2 regions of the Bradyrhizobium sp. USDA 4461 genome follow, and region 2 is predicted to be linked to the other one. Evidence: riboswitches for the same ligand, from Rfam matches in the RefSeq annotation. Region 2 holds a riboswitch; the other holds the start of a gene.

Region 1 (9,097 bases), 1.9 Mb from region 2:
GCCCGCGTCGCCATTCTCGGCGCCGGCACCATGGGCGGCGGCATCGCGATGTCGTTCGCCAATGCCGGCATCCCGGTCACCCTGATCGAGACCGGCGAGGAGCAGCTCAAGCGCGGCATGGGCATCATGCAGAAGAACTACGAGGCGACCGCGGCGCGCGGCGGCATCCCGGCGGACGCGCCCGCCAAGCGGATGGCGCTGATCAACGGCGTCGTCGGCATCGAGAACGTCGGCGACGCCGATCTCGTGATCGAGGCGGTGTTCGAGACCATGGCGGTCAAGAAGGAGGTGTTCGGCAAGCTCGATCAGTATGCCAAGCCCGGCGCGGTGCTGGCCTCCAACACCTCCTATCTCAACATCGACGAGATCGCGAAATCGACCAAGCGTCCGCAGGACGTGCTCGGCATGCACTTCTTCTCGCCGGCCAACGTCATGAAGCTGTGCGAGATCGTGCGCGCCGACAAGACCGCGCCCGACGCGCTGGTGACCGCGGTGTCGATCGCCCGCAAGATCGCCAAGGTGCCGGCCGTGGTCGGCGTCTGCGACGGCTTCGTCGGCAACCGCATGCTGGCGCAGCGCGGCAAGCAGTCCGAGAAGCTGCTGTTCGAAGGCGCGCTGCCGCAGCAGGTCGATGCCGTCGTCACCAAGTTCGGCATGCCGATGGGCCCGTTCGCGATGGGCGATCTCGCCGGTCTCGACATCGGCTGGCGCTCGCGCAAGGACCGCGGCATCAAGTCGGAGATCGCCGACGCGCTGTGCGAAGCTGGCCGCTTCGGCCAGAAGACCGGCAAGGGCTACTACAAGTACGAGCCGGGCTCGCGCGCGGCGCTGCCCGATCCGGAGGTCGAGAAGCTGATCGACGAGACGCTGGCGCGCCTCGGCCGCAAGAAGCGCGTCGTCAGCGACGACGAGATCCTCGAGCGCATGATGTATCCGATGATCAACGAAGGCGCGAAGATCCTCGCCGAGGGCATCGCGGCGCGGCCGTCCGACATCGACGTGGTCTGGCTCTATGGCTACGGCTGGCCGATCTATCGCGGCGGTCCGATGTTCTGGGCCGACACCGTCGGCCTCAAGCACATCGCCGATCGCCTGGCCTTCTACGCTAAGGAGACCAACGATCCCTCGCTCGAGCCGGCGCCGCTGCTCAGGAAGCTCGCCGACGAAGGCAAGACCTTCGCCTCGCTCGCCGCGCCGTCGAAGGCGGCGTGATTGGCTGAAGGCTTAACCACGTGTCGTTCCGGGGCATCGCGTAAGCGATGAACCCGGAACCCATTGTGCCCCGGCACGTGCGGCCTGATGGATTCCGGGCCTGGCCCTTCGGGCCATCCCGGAATGACGACTTCAGAGAGTCCCTGCGAAGGCATCCATGACCTATCCCGGCGAACAATATTATCCCAAGGGCGTGCGGTGGAGCGACGAGATCACGCGCGGCACGCTGCCGGATCTGCTCTCGACTGCCGCCGCGGAGTTCGGCGCGCGCCCGGTGCTCGAATTCCGCGACCGGCAGATCGGCTACGCCGAGCTCGAAGCCCTGGTAGAGACCGCGGCCGCTGCCTTCATGCGCGCCGGCTACGGCAAGGGCACCTCGGTCGCGCTGTTCCTCGGCAACTCGCCGGACCATCCGATCAATTTCTTCGGCGCGCTGAAGGCAGGCGCCCGCGTCGTGCATCTGTCGCCGCTCGACGGCGAGATCGCGCTGTCGCACAAGCTCTCGGACTCCGGCGCGCGCGTGCTGGTCACCAGTAATCTCTCGGCGCTGCTGCCGACCGCGCTGAAATTCCTCGCCAAGGGCCTGCTCGACCGTCTGATCGTCTGCGAGGACGACAATTGGGGCAAGGCCGGCACGCCGCAGACCGCGCTACCCGACAATCCCGCCGTTATCACGCATCGCCAGTTCATCGATGGCGCTGTTAAGCCGGCGCAATGGCCCGCGGTCGACGTTGAGGACGTCGCGCTGCTGCAATATACCGGCGGCACCACGGGCCTGCCCAAGGGGGCCATGCTCAGCCACGGCAATCTCACCGCGGCGGTCTCGATCTACGACGTCTGGGGCAAGCCCGCGCGGCTCGAGCGCAATGCGATCGAGCGCGTGATCTGCGTGCTGCCGCTGTTTCATATCTATGCGCTGACCGTGGTGCTGCTGTCGGCGATCCGGCGCGGCCATCTGATCTCGCTGCACCAGCGCTTCGACGTCGAGGCCGTGATGCGAGACATCGAGGTCAAGCGCGCGACGGTGTTTCCCGGCGTGCCGACGATGTGGATCGCGATCGCCTCGCTGCCCGATCTCGACAAGCGCGATCTCTCCTCGCTGGTGGTCGCCGGCTCCGGCGGCGCGCCGCTGCCGGTCGAGGTTGCAAAGGTTTTCGAGCGCCGCGTCGGCATGAAGCTGAAGAGCGGCTGGGGCATGACCGAGACCTGCTCGCCCGGCACCGGTCATCCCAAGGAGGGCCCGGAGAAGCCGGGCTCGATCGGGCTGATGCTGCCCGGTATCGAGATGGACGTGGTGTCGCTGGAGGATTCCACCAGGGTGATGCCGGTCGGCGAGGTCGGCGAGATCCGCATCCGCGGCCCGAACGTCACCAAGGGCTACTGGAACAGGCCGGCGGAGACCGCGGAAGCCTTCGTCGGCGACCGATTCCTCACCGGCGACATCGGCTACATGGACACCGATGGCTATTTCTATCTGGTCGACCGCAAGAAGGACATGATCATCTCCGGCGGCTTCAACGTCTATCCGCAGATGATCGAACAGGCGATCTACACCCATCCCGCCGTGCAGGAGGTGATCGTGATCGGGATTCCCGACGATTACCGCGGCGAGGCGGCCAAGGCCTTCATCAAGCTGCGCGACGGCGAGAAGCCGTTCTCGGTCGACGAGCTGCGCGCGTTCCTCGCCGGCAAGGTCGGCAAGCACGAACTGCCGGCGGCGGTCGAGTTCGTCGCCGAACTGCCGCGCACCCCGGTCGGCAAGCTGTCGCGCCACGAATTGCGCCAGCAGCAGCCGAAGACAGCTCAAGCCAAATCAGTCGTTCAATAGGAGGATCCGATGGATCTCGCTTTCACCAAGGAAGAGATAGCGTTTCGCGAGGAGGTGCGGGAGTTCTTCAAGAACAACGTGCCGCCGGAGACACGGCGCAAGCTGCAGGAGGGCCGCCATCTGTCGAAGGACGAGATGGTCACCTGGTGGCGCATCCTCAACAAGAAGGGCTGGGGCGTCACCCACTGGCCGAAGGAATATGGCGGCACCGGCTGGAGCACCGTGCAGCACTACATCTTCAACGAAGAGCTGCAGTCCTATCCGGCGCCGCAGCCGCTCGCCTTCGGCGTCAGCATGGTCGGCCCGGTCATCTATACCTTCGGCAATGAGAAGCAGAAGAAGGAATACCTGCCGCGCATCGCCAATGTCGACGACTGGTGGTGCCAGGGCTTCTCGGAGCCGGGTTCGGGCTCGGACCTCGCCTCGCTGAAGACCAAGGCCGAGCGCCGTGGCGACAAGTGGATCATCAACGGCCAGAAGACCTGGACCACGCTCGCCCAGCACGCCGACATGATCTTCTGCCTCTGCCGCACCGACCCGGCCGCGAAGAAGCAGATGGGCATCTCCTTCATCGTGTTCAGCATGAAGTCGAAGGGCGTCACCGTGCGCCCGATCCAGACCATCGACGGCGGCCACGAGGTCAACGAAGTGTTCTTCGACGACGTCGAGGTGCCCTACGAGAACCTGATCGGCGAAGAGAACAAGGGCTGGGATTACGCAAAATTCCTGCTCGGTAATGAGCGCACCGGCATCGCCCGGGTCGGCGTGTCGAAGGAGCGGCTGCGCCGCATCCGCGCGCTGGCCTCCAAGGTCGAGTCCGGCGGCCGTCCTGTGATCGAGGATCCGGCGTTCCGCGAAAAGCTCACGGCCTGCGAGATCGAGCTGAAGGCGCTCGAGCTGACCCAGCTCCGCGTCGTCGCCGACGAGGGCAAGCACGGCAAGGGCAAGCCCAATCCGGCGTCCTCGGTGCTCAAGATCAAGGGCTCGGAGATCCAGCAGACCACCACCGAGCTTCTGATGGAGATCATCGGTCCGTTCGCCGCGCCCTATGACGAGCACGGCGACGCCGGCTCGAACGAGAGCATGGATTGGACCGCGCAGATCGCGCCGAGCTACTTCAACAACCGCAAGGTTTCGATCTACGGCGGCTCCAACGAGATCCAGCGCAACATCATCAGCAAGGCCGTGCTGGGACTTTAGGCCAAGCTCCCACCACTGCCGTCATTCCGGGGCTTCGCGTAGCGAAGAGCCCGGAATCCATCTTCCCGCAAGATGTGCGGTCAAATGGATTCCGGGCCTGGCCCTTCGGGCCATCCCGGAATGACGCCGCGGTAGAGCATCAGCATCTTTTGACGATAGGGAACGAACATGGATTTTGATCTGTCCGAGGAGCAGCGGCTTCTCAAGGAAAGCATCGACGGGCTTCTCACCGATGCCTACGACTTCGATGCGCGCAAGAAGTACATGAAGGAGAAGGGCGGCTGGAGCAAAGCGCTCTGGGGCAAGCTCGCCGAGCAGGGCCTGCTCGGTCTGCCCTTTGCCGAGACCGACGGCGGCTTCGGCGCCGGCGCGGTCGAGACCATGATCGTGATGGAAGCGCTCGGCAAGGCGCTGGTGGTCGAGCCTTATCTCGCCACCGTCGTGGTCGCCGGCGGCTTCCTGCGCCATGGCGGCTCGGCCGAGCAGAAGGCCAAGTACATTCCCGGCATCATCGACGGCAGCAAGACCTTCGGCTTCGCCCAGCTCGAGAAGAACTCGCGCTACGACCTGTTCGACGTCGTGACCACGGCCAAGAAGAAGGGCGATGGTTGGGTGATCGATGGCGAGAAGTTCGTCGTGCTCAATGGCGAGAACGCGGACACCTTGATCGTGACCGCGCGCACCAAGGGCGGCCAGCGCGACAAGACCGGGATCGGCGTGTTCCTGGTCCCGGCGGATGCCAAGGGCGTCACCAAAAAGGGCTATCCGACCCAGGACGGCCTGCACGCGGCCGACATCACCTTCACCAATGTCGAGGTCGGTGCGGATGCTGCGATCGGCGATCCCGAGAACGGCCTGCCGCTGATCGAGCGCGTCGCGGACGAAGCCCGCACCGCGCTGTGCGCAGAGGCCGTCGGCGCGATGGACGAGTCGCTGAAGGAGACCGTCGAGTACATCAAGACCCGCAAGCAGTTCGGCGTGGCGATCGGCTCGTTCCAGAGCCTGCAGCACCGCGCCGCCGACATGTTCGTGGCGCTGGAGCAGGCCCGCAGCATGTCGATGTTCGCGACCATGGCGTCGGACTTCGACGATGCCAAGGAGCGTTCGTCCGCGGTGGCGGCTGCCAAGGTGCAGGTCGGCAAGTCGCTGAAGTTCGTTGGCCAGCAGTCGATCCAGCTTCACGGCGGCATCGGCATGACCATGGAAGCCAAGATCGGCCACTACTTCAAGCGGCTGACCATGATCGAGAACACGCTCGGCGACACCGACTACCATCTACGTCGCGTCAGCGAGGGCGGCGGGCTGCTGGCTTAGTCCTCAACTGTCACTCCGGGTCAGCCCGAAGGGCTGAGCCCGGAATCCATTTCATCACCAATGATGCGGCCCAATGGATTCCGGGTTCTCGCTTCGCGAGCCCCGGAATGACGGCCCATCCGGGAGGCAACAACAATGAAAAACACCCCGTTCGATCTCACCGGCCAGGTCGCGGTCGTCACCGGCTCGAGCCGCGGCATCGGCCGCGCCTCGGCGGAGCTGCTCGCAAAACTCGGCGCCAAGGTTGTGATCTCCTCGCGCAAGGCGGATGCCTGCGAGGTCGTCGCCGACGGCATCAAGAAGGCCGGCGGCGACGCGCTCGTCATTCCCTGCAACATCGCGCGGCGCGATGAGGTCGAGGCGCTGGTCTCGGGCACCATCAAGCATTACGGCAAGATCGACATCCTGGTCTGCAACGCCGCGGTGAATCCGTATTACGGCCCGCTGCTCGACATCACGGACGAGGCCTTCGACAAGATCATGGGCTCCAACGTCAAGAGCAACATCTGGCTCTCCGCGCTGGCGATCCCGCAGATGGCCGAACGCGGCAAGGGCTCGGTCGTGATCATCTCCTCGATCGGCGGCTTGCGCGGCTCGACCGTGATCGGCGCCTACGGCATCTCCAAGGCGGCGGATTTTGCGCTGTGCCGCAGCCTCGCCGGTGAATGGGGCCCGAAGGGCGTGCGCGTCAATTGCGTGGCGCCGGGCCTGGTGAAAACCGACTTCGCCCGCGCGCTGTGGGAGGATCCGGACAATCTGAAGCGCCGCACCGCGTCGACGCCGCTCCGCCGCATCGGCGAGCCCGACGAGATCGCCGGCGCCGTGGCCTATCTCGCCTCCGACGCCTCGACCTTCATGACCGGCCAGACCATCGTGGTCGACGGCGGTGTGACGACGGCGGCGACGTAAGCGGCTGTTCCTTCGGGATGGCGCTCAGCTTGCTCAGTGTCATCACCCGCGCATGCGGGTGATCCAGTATTCCAGAGACCGCGGTGCTTGAGCCGAAGGGCCGCGGCGTACTGGATCGCCCGGTCGGAGCCGGGCGATGACAAGGGGCATATGCGATGCCTTCCTGCGCAAGCGAGAGGGGGAGCTCAGCCCGCCTCACACCTGCTCCAGCGCCCGCTCGAAATCCTCGATCAGATCGTCGGGGTGCTCGAGCCCGGCGGAGAAGCGGATAAAGCCTTCGCTGATGCCGAGCTCGGCGCGGGCCTCCGGCGCCAGGCGCTGATGCGTCGTGGTGGCGGGATGCGTGACCAGGCTCTTGGCATCGCCGAGATTGTTGGAGATGCGCGAGATCTTCAGCGCGTTGAGGCAGCGGAACGCGCCTGCCTTGCCGTCCTTGACCTCGAAGCCGACCAGCGTCGAGCCGGCGCCCATCTGCTTCTTCACGGTTTCGGCCTGCGGATGATCGGGGCGGCCGGGATAGACCAGCCGCGTGATCTTCGGATGTTTCGCCAGCGCCTCGGCGATCTTCGCTGCGTTTTCGGTCTGCGCGCGGACGCGGACGCCGAGCGTCTCCAGCCCCTTCAGCAGCACCCAGGCGTTGAACGGCGACAGCGACGGGCCGGTCTGGCGCATGAAATTATGGATGTGCTCGGCGATGAAGGCCTCCGACGACAGGATGATGCCGCCGAGGCAGCGGCCCTGGCCGTCGATATGCTTGGTCGCGGAATAGACCACGACGTCGGCGCCGAGCGACAGCGGGCTCTGCCAGATCGGCGTCGCGAACACATTGTCGACGATCAGCCGGGCGCCGCCGCTGTGGGCAATCTTGGCGATCGCGCCGATGTCGAGCACGTCGAGCGTCGGGTTGGTCGGGCTTTCCAGGAAGAAGGTCTTGGTGTTCGGCCGCAAGGCGCGCTGCCACTGGTCGAGATCGAGGCCGTCGACCAGCGTCGTCTCGATGCCGTAGCGCGGCAGCAGGTCCTGCACCACATAGAGGCAGGAGCCGAACAGGGCTTTCGAGGCCACCACGTGATCGCCGGCCTTCAGCGGCGCGAGGATCGCGGTGGTCACCGCCGCCATGCCGGTCGCGGTCGAGCGCGCGGCCTCCGCGCCCTCGAGCTCGATCATGCGGCGCTCGAACATCGCAATGGTCGGGTTGGAATAGCGCGAATAGATGAAGCCGGGGTCCTGGCCCTTGAAGCGCGCCTCGCATTGCTCGGCGGTGTCGTAAACGTAACCCTGGGTGAGAAACAGCCCTTCCGACGTCTCGCCGAATTGCGAGCGCAGCGTGCCGCCATGGACCAGGCGGGTTTCGGGACGGAAGCGGGCGGTACCTTCAGATTCAGACATGTGACCTCCGAAGTGGCCATTCCTCTGGAAAATGGCCACAAAAAAACCGGCCTGGAGCAACCTCCACAAGCCGGGATCACACTGTCCCCGGCCTGTTTAGCGACTTATTTAACGTGGCTGCAAGCCGGCCGGCTCAAATCACCACGGGATAAGTGCAGCTGATATTCCCTCGCGCCCTTTCCGTCAAGACGGTCATCGGATAACCCGTAAAAGCCCATATTTTAGGGCTTGATGGCCGCCAGAGGTTGGTTTTGGGCCATCTCGAGGGACCGTATCGTGTCGTTCACGCTGGAAGATGAATCCAACGGAATCCTGCCCGACCGCATGATCGCGGAGATGGCGGAGGCCGGTCTCATTCTGCCCGCCTACGACTTCGTCGAGAGCCAGATCCAGCCGGCGAGCCTCGATCTGCGCCTCGGCGACATCGCCTACCGGGTCCGCGCCAGCTTCCTGCCGGGGCCCGATGCCACCGTCGCCGAGCGGATCGACCAGCTCAAGCTGCACGAGATCGATCTGTCCGACGGCGCGGTGCTGGAGACCAATTGCGTCTACATCGTCCCGCTGCTGGAGAGCCTGGCGCTGCCGCCGGAGATCGTCGCCGCGGCCAACCCGAAGAGCTCGACCGGACGGCTCGACGTCTTCACCCGCGTGATCGCCGACGGCACCCGCCGCTTCGACATGATCGGCGCCGGCTATCACGGCCCGCTCTATGCCGAGATCTCGCCGAAGACGTTTCCGGTGCTGCTGCGCGAGGGCTCGCGGCTCAGCCAGGTCCGCTTCCGGATCGGCGAGGCGACCTTGACCGCCGACGAACTGGACGCGCTGCATGCCAGTGAGCGGCTGGTCGATGCCGACAATGCCGATCTCACCCATGGCGTCGCGCTGTCGGTCGATCTCTCCGGCGAGAGCTCGGGCGGCTTCGTCGGCTATCGCGCCAAGCGCCACACCGGCGTGGTCGATGTCGATCGCCGCGGCGGCTATGCGGTCGACGACTTCTGGGAGCCAATCAAGGCGCGGCCCGACGGCAGCCTGATCCTCGATCCCGGTGAGTTCTACATCCTGGCTTCGAAAGAGGCTGTGCAGGTGCCGCCGGACTACGCCGCGGAGATGGTGCCGTTCGATCCTTTGGTCGGCGAATTCCGCGTCCACTATGCCGGCTTCTTCGATCCCGGATTCGGCTATGCCGGCGCCGGCGGCAAGGGCGCGCGCGCCGTGCTCGAAGTGCGCTCGCGCGAGGTGCCGTTC
Region 2 (9,097 bases):
CCCTGGAATTGCCGCCAGCACGGTCGATCAGACCGCCGGCGAGCCCCTCATTGTCGTCCAGCAGCACCTTCAACAGATGCAGCGGTGAGAACTGCTGGTGACCGTCGCGCATTGCGAGCGATTGGGCAGACTGGATGAATCCGCGCGCGCGCTCGGTGTACTTCTCAATGTTCATTCGTTTTCCCTCGGCCTGCCGTCACCACCCATTGAGGCATGGTTCCGGCATCTTCATTGGGTTTCCGCGGGCCGCGTTGACGTTCCTCAACCAGCCTCTGGTCGTCGCCATCATTTTTCAGGCTTGCCGCAGATGTGGGCACTTGGTTCCAAAACGGAAGAGCCACAGTCTGCGATTTCGCCTGCTCGATCTCAGCGCCGCACGATGGCGACAAGGTAGCGGCAAGGCTGAGCAGTTTCGTTACGGAAGACGATGTCCGACGGCGGCCCGAGCTCGACGCGGTCACCCGCCGCGAGCTCATGGCGCTCCGCCCCCTCCATCAAGGTGAGGCGGCCGCTGATCACCCAAACCACCTGGCGGACCAGGTGATAGGCGCTGGCGGGGAAGCCGGCTTCCTGCTGGGCGGGCAGCTCGATCTCAACCAGCTCCAGCGGGTTGGCCGGATGCAGGAACACCTGCCGCCGCAGATAAGCCGCCTTGGGATCGCGCCACACCGGCTGATCCTTCGCCCGCTGCAAACGGGAACCGGCTGAGGCAATCTCGAACAGCGCGGCCATGGTCAGGCCATAGGCCGTGGCGATCCGCGATAGCGTCGCCGCCGTCGGGCTGGCCTCCGCACGCTCGATCTTGCTCAGCATGGCCTTGGACACACCGGCCCGCCCGGCGAGTTCCGCCAGCGACCAGCCGCGCCCCTCCCGTTCGGCACGAACCCGCCGCCCGAGAGCCTCATCGGCCTTGTCCTCTATAATTGACATACCGTCTTATATAGTAGACGATGGGGTCCATTCAAGCGGCTTGTCGAGGAAGACCAATGATTATCCGCCCCGCCACGGAGCAGGACATCCCTGCGATCACCGCGATCTTCAATGAGGCGGTCGTCAACTCGAACGCGATCTGGACGGAGAAGCAGGATTCCGAGGCCGAGCGGCTGGCCTGGATGAAGGCCCGGCTGGCGCTGGGCTACCCGGTGCTGGTCGCGGCCGAGGGGCCTGTGGTGCTTGGGTATGGCGCGTTCGGCGACTTCCGGACCTTCCCGGGATACCGCTACAGCGTGGAGCACAGCGTCTATATCCATGCCGACCATCGCGGCCGCGGGCTCGGCCGCCTCATCGTCGACGAGCTGATCGCCGCAGCCACCGCGCTCGGCAAGCATGTCATGATCGCCGGCATCGACGGCGGCAATCCCGCCTCGCTCAGGCTGCACGCGCAGCTGGGCTTCGTCGAGGTCGCAAGGATGCCGGAGGTCGGACGCAAGTTCGGCCGCTGGCTCGAACTCGTGTTCATGCAGCGCGTGCTGGACATGCCAGGCGCGGCGCGGCCCGACTAGCTGCCTCACCGCTCCCGGCAGTTCTCCCCGCCCGCCAAACAGGCTAGAGCGGACGGATGGACACGACGCTCACCTCCTCCGCCCGGATCACCGGCATCTACCGCTACCCCGTGAAGGGTCTGACGCCCGAGGCCCTGCCCCGTGCAGAGCTCAGGGTCGGCGAGACGCTGCGCTCGGATCGCCGCTACGCGATCGAGAACGGCCCGAGCGGGTTCGATCCGTCGGCGCCGACATGGCTGGCGAAGCCGCATTTCCTGATGCTGCAACGGGACGAGTGGCTGGCGCCGCTGCGCGCCCATTTCGACGATGACAGCCACGTGCTGACGCTGCGCCGGGACGGCGCGATGCTGGCCCAGGGCGACCTCGAGACGGAAGCCGGCCGTGCGGCGATCGAGCGCTATTTCGCCGACGGTCATGCCGGCCAGATCAAGGGACCGCCGAAGGTGCTGGTCAGCCCGGGCCACAGCTTCTCCGACGTGCCGCGCAAGGTGGTCTCGATCATCAACCTGGCGAGCCTGCGGGCGATCGAAGAGATGGTGCACGCGCCGGTGCATCCGCTGCGCTTCCGCGCCAATCTCTATGTCGAGGGCTGGCCGGCCTGGCATGAGGCGAGCCTGCTCGACCAGACCATTGCGATCGGCAGTGCACGGGCAAAAGTTGTGAAGCGGATCACACGCTGTGCCGCGGTCAATGTCGATCCCGATACCGGCGCGCGCGATCTCTCGGTCCCGAACACGCTGATGCAGCGCTTCGGCAACAATGAATGCGGCATCTACGCCGAGATCATCAGCGACGGCGGCGCGGCGGTCGGCGACACCATTGCTGCGGAACCGCAGTAGGTCACGGTCCGCTCCGTATTCCTTGAACACGCATAGACGCGCATCCATTGCAATGTTCGGTTGCGTGAAATAGACTTCACCCGACATTTTGAATTGCAGCAAAATTTGTCGAAATTGATTGCACGGGGTTGCCATGAGCATGATCATGGTTTCGTACCGGCGGGTCGATCAGGACACAGCGGGCCGCATCGCAGACCATCTGATCGAGAAGTACGGCGAGAAGTCCGTCTTCTTCGACGTCAACAGCATTCGCACCGGCGCCAACTTCGTCGACCGGATCGCCAAGGCGATCATTGCCTGCGACATCGTCATCGCCGTGATCGGCCCGCTCTGGACCGGCAAGAGCGATGACGGGAAGCCTACGCGCCTGGAGGATCCCAATGATTCCGTGCGCTTCGAGATCGAGACGGCGCTGAAGCACAACAAGACGCTGCTGCCGCTGCTGGTGAACGGCGCAACGATGCCGGAGGCAGCCGAACTGCCGGAATCGCTTCGCTTTCTGCACTTCTGCAACGCGGCCCGGGTCGACTCCGGTCAGGATTTCCGCATGCACATGACCCGCCTGATCGACACGATCAACGAGGTCCTGAGCGAGGCCGGACAATCGCCACTGCGCGAGGTTTCGCCGATCAGGCGCTACTGGACGTACGGCGCAGGCGTCGCCGCCGCGGCGTTGGCGCTGGCGATCTGGACCGTCGGGCCCGCGTTCGAGCATACGGTGGTGACGTCGGGCGGACAGGACGATCAGGCCACCGTGGGGCGCACGACGCCGCCCGCCGTGCCGGCCTCGGTCACGCAGCGCGCCAAGGCGCATGACGGCTTCCTCTTCCCTGATTCCGATCGGCGATTTCTCACCGACGCCGATCTCAAGGACATGTCGGCGATCGAGCTGCGCGTCGCGCGGAACGAGATCTTCGCGCGGCATGGCCGGTTCTTCAAGGATCAGGTGCTTGCGAACTACTTCTCGCAATTCGCCTGGTATCAACCCGCCGCGGTCGAAGTCCCCTTGAGCAACCTCGAGGCCACCAACGTCGACACGATCGAGGCCAAGGAGCACGAGAAGTGAAGCCGGCCGGCAGCGCCGGCTGACCTCGTGCCGCGAATAGCCACCTCTCCCACATCCCCCGGGGAGAGCTAGATGATCCTGCCTCAGTTCGTCGGCATCACATAGGCGTAGATCCGGCCGCGCGAGACCGGCAGCTCGCGGACGCGATGGCTGGTGTTGCCCGAGATCATGATCGGATTGCCCTTGGCGTCGACCCCGGTGATGATGCCGACATGGCCGCCGCCGCGGCGGCCCATCACGGCGATGGCGCCGACCTGCGGTCCGGAGACGCGCGTACCGTATTTGGCGAACGAGCTCGCCATGTCGGAGCCGGTGCCGCGGTGACCGGTCTGCTGCAGCACCATGTTCATGAAGCGCGCGCACCACAGGCTGGAGCGGCCGGTCGGGTTGCCGCCGCCGAGATAGCGGCGCGCCGCGGCGACGATGCCGGACGAGCCGAAGCCGCCCGCCATGCTCACGCCGCCGGTGTTGGGCACGGCTTCGGCGTTGCCCGGCAACACCGCCGCATTGGCCTCGGCGAAATCATCCGGCTGCATCTGCCGTTCGCGGCGCTCGGCGCGCGACAGCCGCACGCCGTGCCGATAGTGCTGATGACCAGCGTAGCGCGCGTGATGGCCGGCATGGGCCGAATGCGCGTGACGCGAATGATGCGGACGGGCGGATGCCGGAGCGGCGAAGATCACGGCAAGAGTGAGCGAACACAGAGCCAGCGCCAAAACACGAAGCGACCGGCGATACGCAAGCAACTGAACCATACTTCTCGAGATCCTCTGCAACGCCCCCCAACTCCCCGTCGCGTTCCCCTTGCAGTTCCCCTGGAAAACGCGGCGATGGTTTTGAAAATCCGGATGTGGCGAGAGGAAGATTTGATGCGGCGCTGCGGAAACGATTTCTGGGTCATTCCGGGCAAATTCCATGACGAAAATAGTCGGAACTGCCGCATTGCAGCCGCGGAAATTAATTGCAAATCTGGGGCCGGCCAACGAGAGGAGAATTCCAATGCCCTACGCCACCACGAAAGATCATGTCCGCCTCTATTTCGAGGACGCAGGACACGGCTCCCCGATCATCTTCCTGCACGAGTTCGCAACCGATCACACCAATTGGGAGCCGCAGATGCGCTACTTCTCGCGCGGCCACCGCTGCATCGCGTATTCCGCGCGCGGCTACACGCCGTCCGACGTGCCGGCGAGTGCCGAGGTCTACACCTACAAGCACTTCTACACCGACGCGCTTGCGGTGCTTGATCATCTCGGCATCGCAAGTGCGCACTTCATCGGCCTGTCGATGGGCTCCTATTCGTCGCTGCAAGTCGCCCTCAACGCGCCGGAGCGCGCGCTGTCGATGACGCTCGCCGCGGTCGGCTCCGGCTCGCCGCTCGAGACCCTCGATGCCTTCCGCGCGCAGTGCCGCGCCAATGCCGAGCAATATGAGGCGATCGGCTCGGCCGAGGTCGCCAAGGTGACGCGCGAGGCGCCGAGCCGGATCCCGTTCCTGGTGAAGGACCCGCGCGGCCATGCCGACTTCTACGCCGCGCTCGCCCGCCACGACGCCAAGGGCTCGGCCAATACGATGCGCAGCTTTCAGGGCGCGAGGCCCTCGATCTACACCATGACCGACGCCATCAGGCGCGCGGCGACGCCGGCGTTGATCCTGTGCGGCGACGAGGACGACAATTGCATCGCGCCGAGCCTGTTCCTGAAGCGGCATCTGCCGGCCGCCGGGCTGTCGTTGTTCCCGAAGTCGGGCCATGTGCTCAATCTCGAGGAGCCGGCGCTGTTCAACGAGATGGTGGAGCGCTTCATCGCGCTGGTCGAGGCCGGCCGCTGGCCGGTGCGCGATCCGAGGTCGCTGGTGGCGGCGCCGGTTTGAGCCGTCATTCCGGTTCACGCGAAGCGTGAACCCGGAGTCCATTAGGCCGCAGACTCCATGGATGAATGGATTCCGGGTTCGATGCTGCGCATCGCCCCGGAATGACGAAAGTGACGCAGGCGTCATTTCCCCTGCCCGCCCCTGCTGAGCAGGAACACGCCCTGCTCGCCGAACATGTTCCACACCCACCACGGCAGGTTGAGCGGCACCGGGCGGCCGTAGAGATCGAGCGCCACCGCGCGCTCCATCTTGACGTTGATCTCTTCGCAGAGCTGCACGAAATCCTTGATGGTGCAAAAATGGATGTTTGACGTGTCGTACCAGCTTGCCGGCAGATTCTCGGTGCGCGGCATGTGGCCGCCGATCAGCAGTTGCAGCCGCATCTTCCAGAACCCGAAATTCGGGAACGAGACGATGGCGCGCTGGCCGATCCGAAGCAGGTTCTCCAGCACCGCCTTGGGCTGCCGCGTCGCCTGCAAGGTCTGCGACAGGATCACGTAGTCGAACGCATCGTCGGGGTAGTTGACGAGGTCGGTGTCGGCGTCGCCCTGCACCACTGCGAGCCCCTTGGCGACGCAGCCATTGACGCCCTCGCGCGACAGCTCGATGCCGCGACCGTCGATGCCGCGGCTTTCCAGCAGCTGCAACAGCTCGCCATCGCCGCAGCCGACGTCGAGCACCCGCGAGCCCGGCCGCACCATCTCGGCGACCAGAAGATGATCCCTGCGATAGCCGCCGGTGCGCTCCGGCGCGACGCCCGGCAAGGGCAGTGTCTGCTGCATGCTCATGACTGGCCGCCGTCCTTCAATCCGCGCGCCTTGCCTGCGGACAGCAGGAAGGCGCGGGAGATGTCGAGGAATTCGGGCACGTCGAGCAGGAAGGCGTCGTGCCCCTTGTCGGTCTCGATCTCGGCGAACGACACCCGCGCGCTCGACGCATTCAGCGCATGCACCAGCGCGCGCGACTCCGAGGTCGGGAACAGCCAGTCGCTGGTGAACGACACCACGCAGAACCGGGTCTTGATGCCGGCGAACGCCTTCGCCAGCACGCCGTTATGGTCGGCGGCGATGTCGAAATAGTCCATCGCGCGGGTCAGATAGAGATAGGAGTTGGCGTCGAAGCGCTCGACAAAGGACGAGCCCTGGTAGCGCAGATAGCTCTCGACCTGGAAATCCGCATCGAACGAGAAGGTCGGCAGCTCGCGGTCCTGCATCCGCCGCCCGAACTTGCGGTGCAGCGCGGCATCCGACAGATAGGTGATGTGCGCGGCCATCCGCGCCACCGCGAGCCCGCGATGCGGATGGGTGTCCTCGTCGACATAGCGGCCGCCGCGCCAGTCCGGATCGGCCATCACGGCCTGGCGGCCGAGCTCGTGGAACGCGATGTTCTGCGCCGAATGCCGCGTCGAGCAGGCGATCGCCAGCGTCGCGAACACGCGCTCCGGATAGGCCGCCGTCCATTGCAGCACCTGCATGCCGCCCATCGAGCCGCCGACCACGCAGAACAGCGTCGCGATGCCGAGGCGATCGATCAGCATCGCCTGCGCGCGCACCATGTCGGGGATCGTGATGATCGGGAAATCCAGCCCCCACACCTTGCCGGTCGCCGGGTTCAGCGAGGCAGGGCCGGTCGAGCCCATGCAGCCGCCGATCACGTTGGAGCAGATGATGAAGTACTTGTCGGGATCGATCGGCCTGCCGGTACCGACCATGGTTTCCCACCAGCCGGGCTTGCCGGTGACCGGATGGGTGTTGTTGACGTGCTGATCGCCGGTCAGTGCGTGGCAGACCAGGATCGCGTTGGTCCTGTCGGCATTGAGCTCGCCGTAGGTCTGATAGGCGATCTGGAACGGCGCAAGATCGACGCCGCAATCGAGCCTCAGCGGCTGGTCCATGCCGAACTTTGCCACCAATGACGACGGATGATCGGCCTCATGGGCGCGATCATCGCTCTGGGTTTGCGGGCTCGGTATCGGACGCACGTTGCTCATCTCAGCGACCCTGCCTCCCGCGCGGGAGGGCTCGAACAGAAATCAGGCCAATAAAAAACCCGGCCTGAACATAGGTTCGGCCGGGAGCTGATCTGTCCCCGGCCTGTTTAGCGAGTTGTTTAACGTGGCTGCAAGCCGGCCGGCTCAAATGACCACGGAGTGCAGCGAACCTAGTCCTCAGGCCCCCCGCCGTCAAGGCGGCCGGCGAGCGTCCCCCCATCGGGCGCCGATGGTTAACCGAATGCGCAAGGCACGCCTGCGACGTTTCTCTTTGCTTTCGGCGGCCGTCTTTCCTAATCAGGGGCCCTGTCCGAGGCGGCAACGGGCCGCCCTGACGACAAGGTTTGAGAGCATGTCCAACCCACCCCCGTCGCCGCCCTCGCTGCAGGAGCTGCGCAAGGAGATCGACGCGATCGACGCGCAGGTCCACCGCCTGCTGATGGCGCGCGGCGACATCATCGACCGCCTGATCCAGGTCAAGAAGACCCAGGAGGTCGGCTCGGCGTTCCGCCCGGCGCGCGAGGCCAGCATGATGCGCGAACTGGTGCAGCGCCATCGCGGCATCCTGCCCCTCGACACCATCGAGGGCATCTGGCGCGTCATCATCTCGACCTTCACCTATGTGCAAGCACCGTTCGCGGTGCATGCCGACGTGTCGGTGGGCGAGTCCGCGATGCGCGACTCGGCGCGGTTTCACTTCGGCTTCGTGGTGCCCTACGTCTCGCATTTCAGCGCGCAGGCCGCGGTCGAGGCGGTGGCGAAATCGAAGGGCGACCTCGCGCTGGTCTCCGCGATCGCAAGCCGCACGCCGTGGTGGAATGCGCTGGAGGCCGAGGGCGCGCCGAAGATCATCGCGCGGCTGCCGTTCCTGGAGCGCGCCGACCATCCCGCCGCGCTGCCGGTATTCCTGGTCTCCCGCGTCGCCGACGATGCGATGGTGACGGAGGTCCAGATGTGGAGCGTGCGGGTATCCGGCTGGAATGCCGATACCGCCCGCGCGCTCGCCCCGCTCGCCGAGATCGTCGCAGTGCCCGACACCGCTTTTGACGGCGCGGCGCTGCTGGTCTCGGTCGCCGGCCATGATTTCGAGAAGATCAAGCTCGCTTTGATCGAGGCCGGCGCCTCGGTGCGCTCCTCGGCCCTCGTCGGCAGCCACGCAACGCGCTATACGGTGCCCTCCAACGGGTCGCCAAAGAGCTAGCCGCCCGTATAGATTTTTGTTTTGACGCGTTTTCTTGACGCGAACCGGTATCCACTTCGCTGGAAAACGCTCTGTTCGGAGTTGATGATGTCCCGCCCCGTGCCGAACCCCGGCATCCTCGATATTGCGCCCTATACGCCCGGCAAGAGCCCGGTGCCGGAACCGGGCCGCAAGGTGTTCAAGCTGTCCGCTAACGAGACCCCGTTCGGGCCGTCGCCGAAGGCGATCGCGGCCTACAAGGCGGCGGCTGACCATCTCGAGGATTATCCGGAGGGCACCTCGCGGGTGCTGCGCGAGGCGATCGGCCGCGCCTATGGGCTCGATCCCGACCGCATCATCTGCGGCGCCGGCTCCGACGAGATCCTCAATCTGCTGGCGCACACCTATCTGGCGCCCGGCGACGAGGCGATCTCGACCACCCATGGCTTCCTGGTCTACCCGATCGCCACCATGGCGAACGGCGCCAAGAACGTAATCGCGGCCGAGAGCAACTTCACCGCCGATGTCGACGCCATCCTCAAGGTGGTGACGCCGCGCACGAAGCTGGTCTGGCTCGCCAACCCGAACAACCCGACCGGCACCTATATCCCGTTCGACGAGGTCAAGCGGCTGCGCGCCGCGCTGCCC

What was found. Region 2 has a riboswitch for S-adenosylmethionine ahead of metX (homoserine O-acetyltransferase MetX). Riboswitches for the same ligand answer to the same signal wherever they lie in the genome.
Region 1: another riboswitch for S-adenosylmethionine. It lies ahead of ACVINW_RS14610 (O-succinylhomoserine sulfhydrylase); the one in region 2 lies ahead of metX (homoserine O-acetyltransferase MetX).

Annotation. Positions count from the first base shown of each region.
Region 1 is NZ_JBSRXM010000001.1:3,130,148-3,139,244, forward strand. Features, by position in the region: gene ACVINW_RS14585 (3-hydroxyacyl-CoA dehydrogenase NAD-binding domain-containing protein) at 1-1,212, shown strand, start outside; gene pimA (dicarboxylate--CoA ligase PimA) at 1,370-3,040, shown strand; gene pimC (pimeloyl-CoA dehydrogenase large subunit) at 3,050-4,240, shown strand; gene pimD (pimeloyl-CoA dehydrogenase small subunit) at 4,409-5,554, shown strand; gene ACVINW_RS14605 (SDR family NAD(P)-dependent oxidoreductase) at 5,690-6,463, shown strand; gene ACVINW_RS14610 (O-succinylhomoserine sulfhydrylase) at 6,659-7,852, opposite strand; SAM riboswitch at 7,928-8,007, opposite strand; gene ACVINW_RS14615 (2'-deoxycytidine 5'-triphosphate deaminase) at 8,129-9,097, shown strand, end outside.
Region 2 is NZ_JBSRXM010000001.1:1,209,244-1,218,340, forward strand. Features, by position in the region: gene clpB (ATP-dependent chaperone ClpB) at 1-175, opposite strand, end outside; gene ACVINW_RS05750 (helix-turn-helix domain-containing protein) at 367-930, opposite strand; gene ACVINW_RS05755 (N-acetyltransferase family protein) at 987-1,502, shown strand; gene ACVINW_RS05760 (MOSC domain-containing protein) at 1,559-2,341, shown strand; gene ACVINW_RS05765 (YARHG domain-containing protein) at 2,487-3,407, shown strand; gene ACVINW_RS05770 (TIGR02594 family protein) at 3,491-4,162, opposite strand; gene ACVINW_RS05775 (alpha/beta fold hydrolase) at 4,407-5,279, shown strand; gene metW (methionine biosynthesis protein MetW) at 5,402-6,067, opposite strand; gene metX (homoserine O-acetyltransferase MetX) at 6,064-7,269, opposite strand; SAM riboswitch at 7,356-7,435, opposite strand; gene ACVINW_RS05790 (chorismate mutase) at 7,622-8,470, shown strand; gene hisC (histidinol-phosphate transaminase) at 8,558-9,097, shown strand, end outside.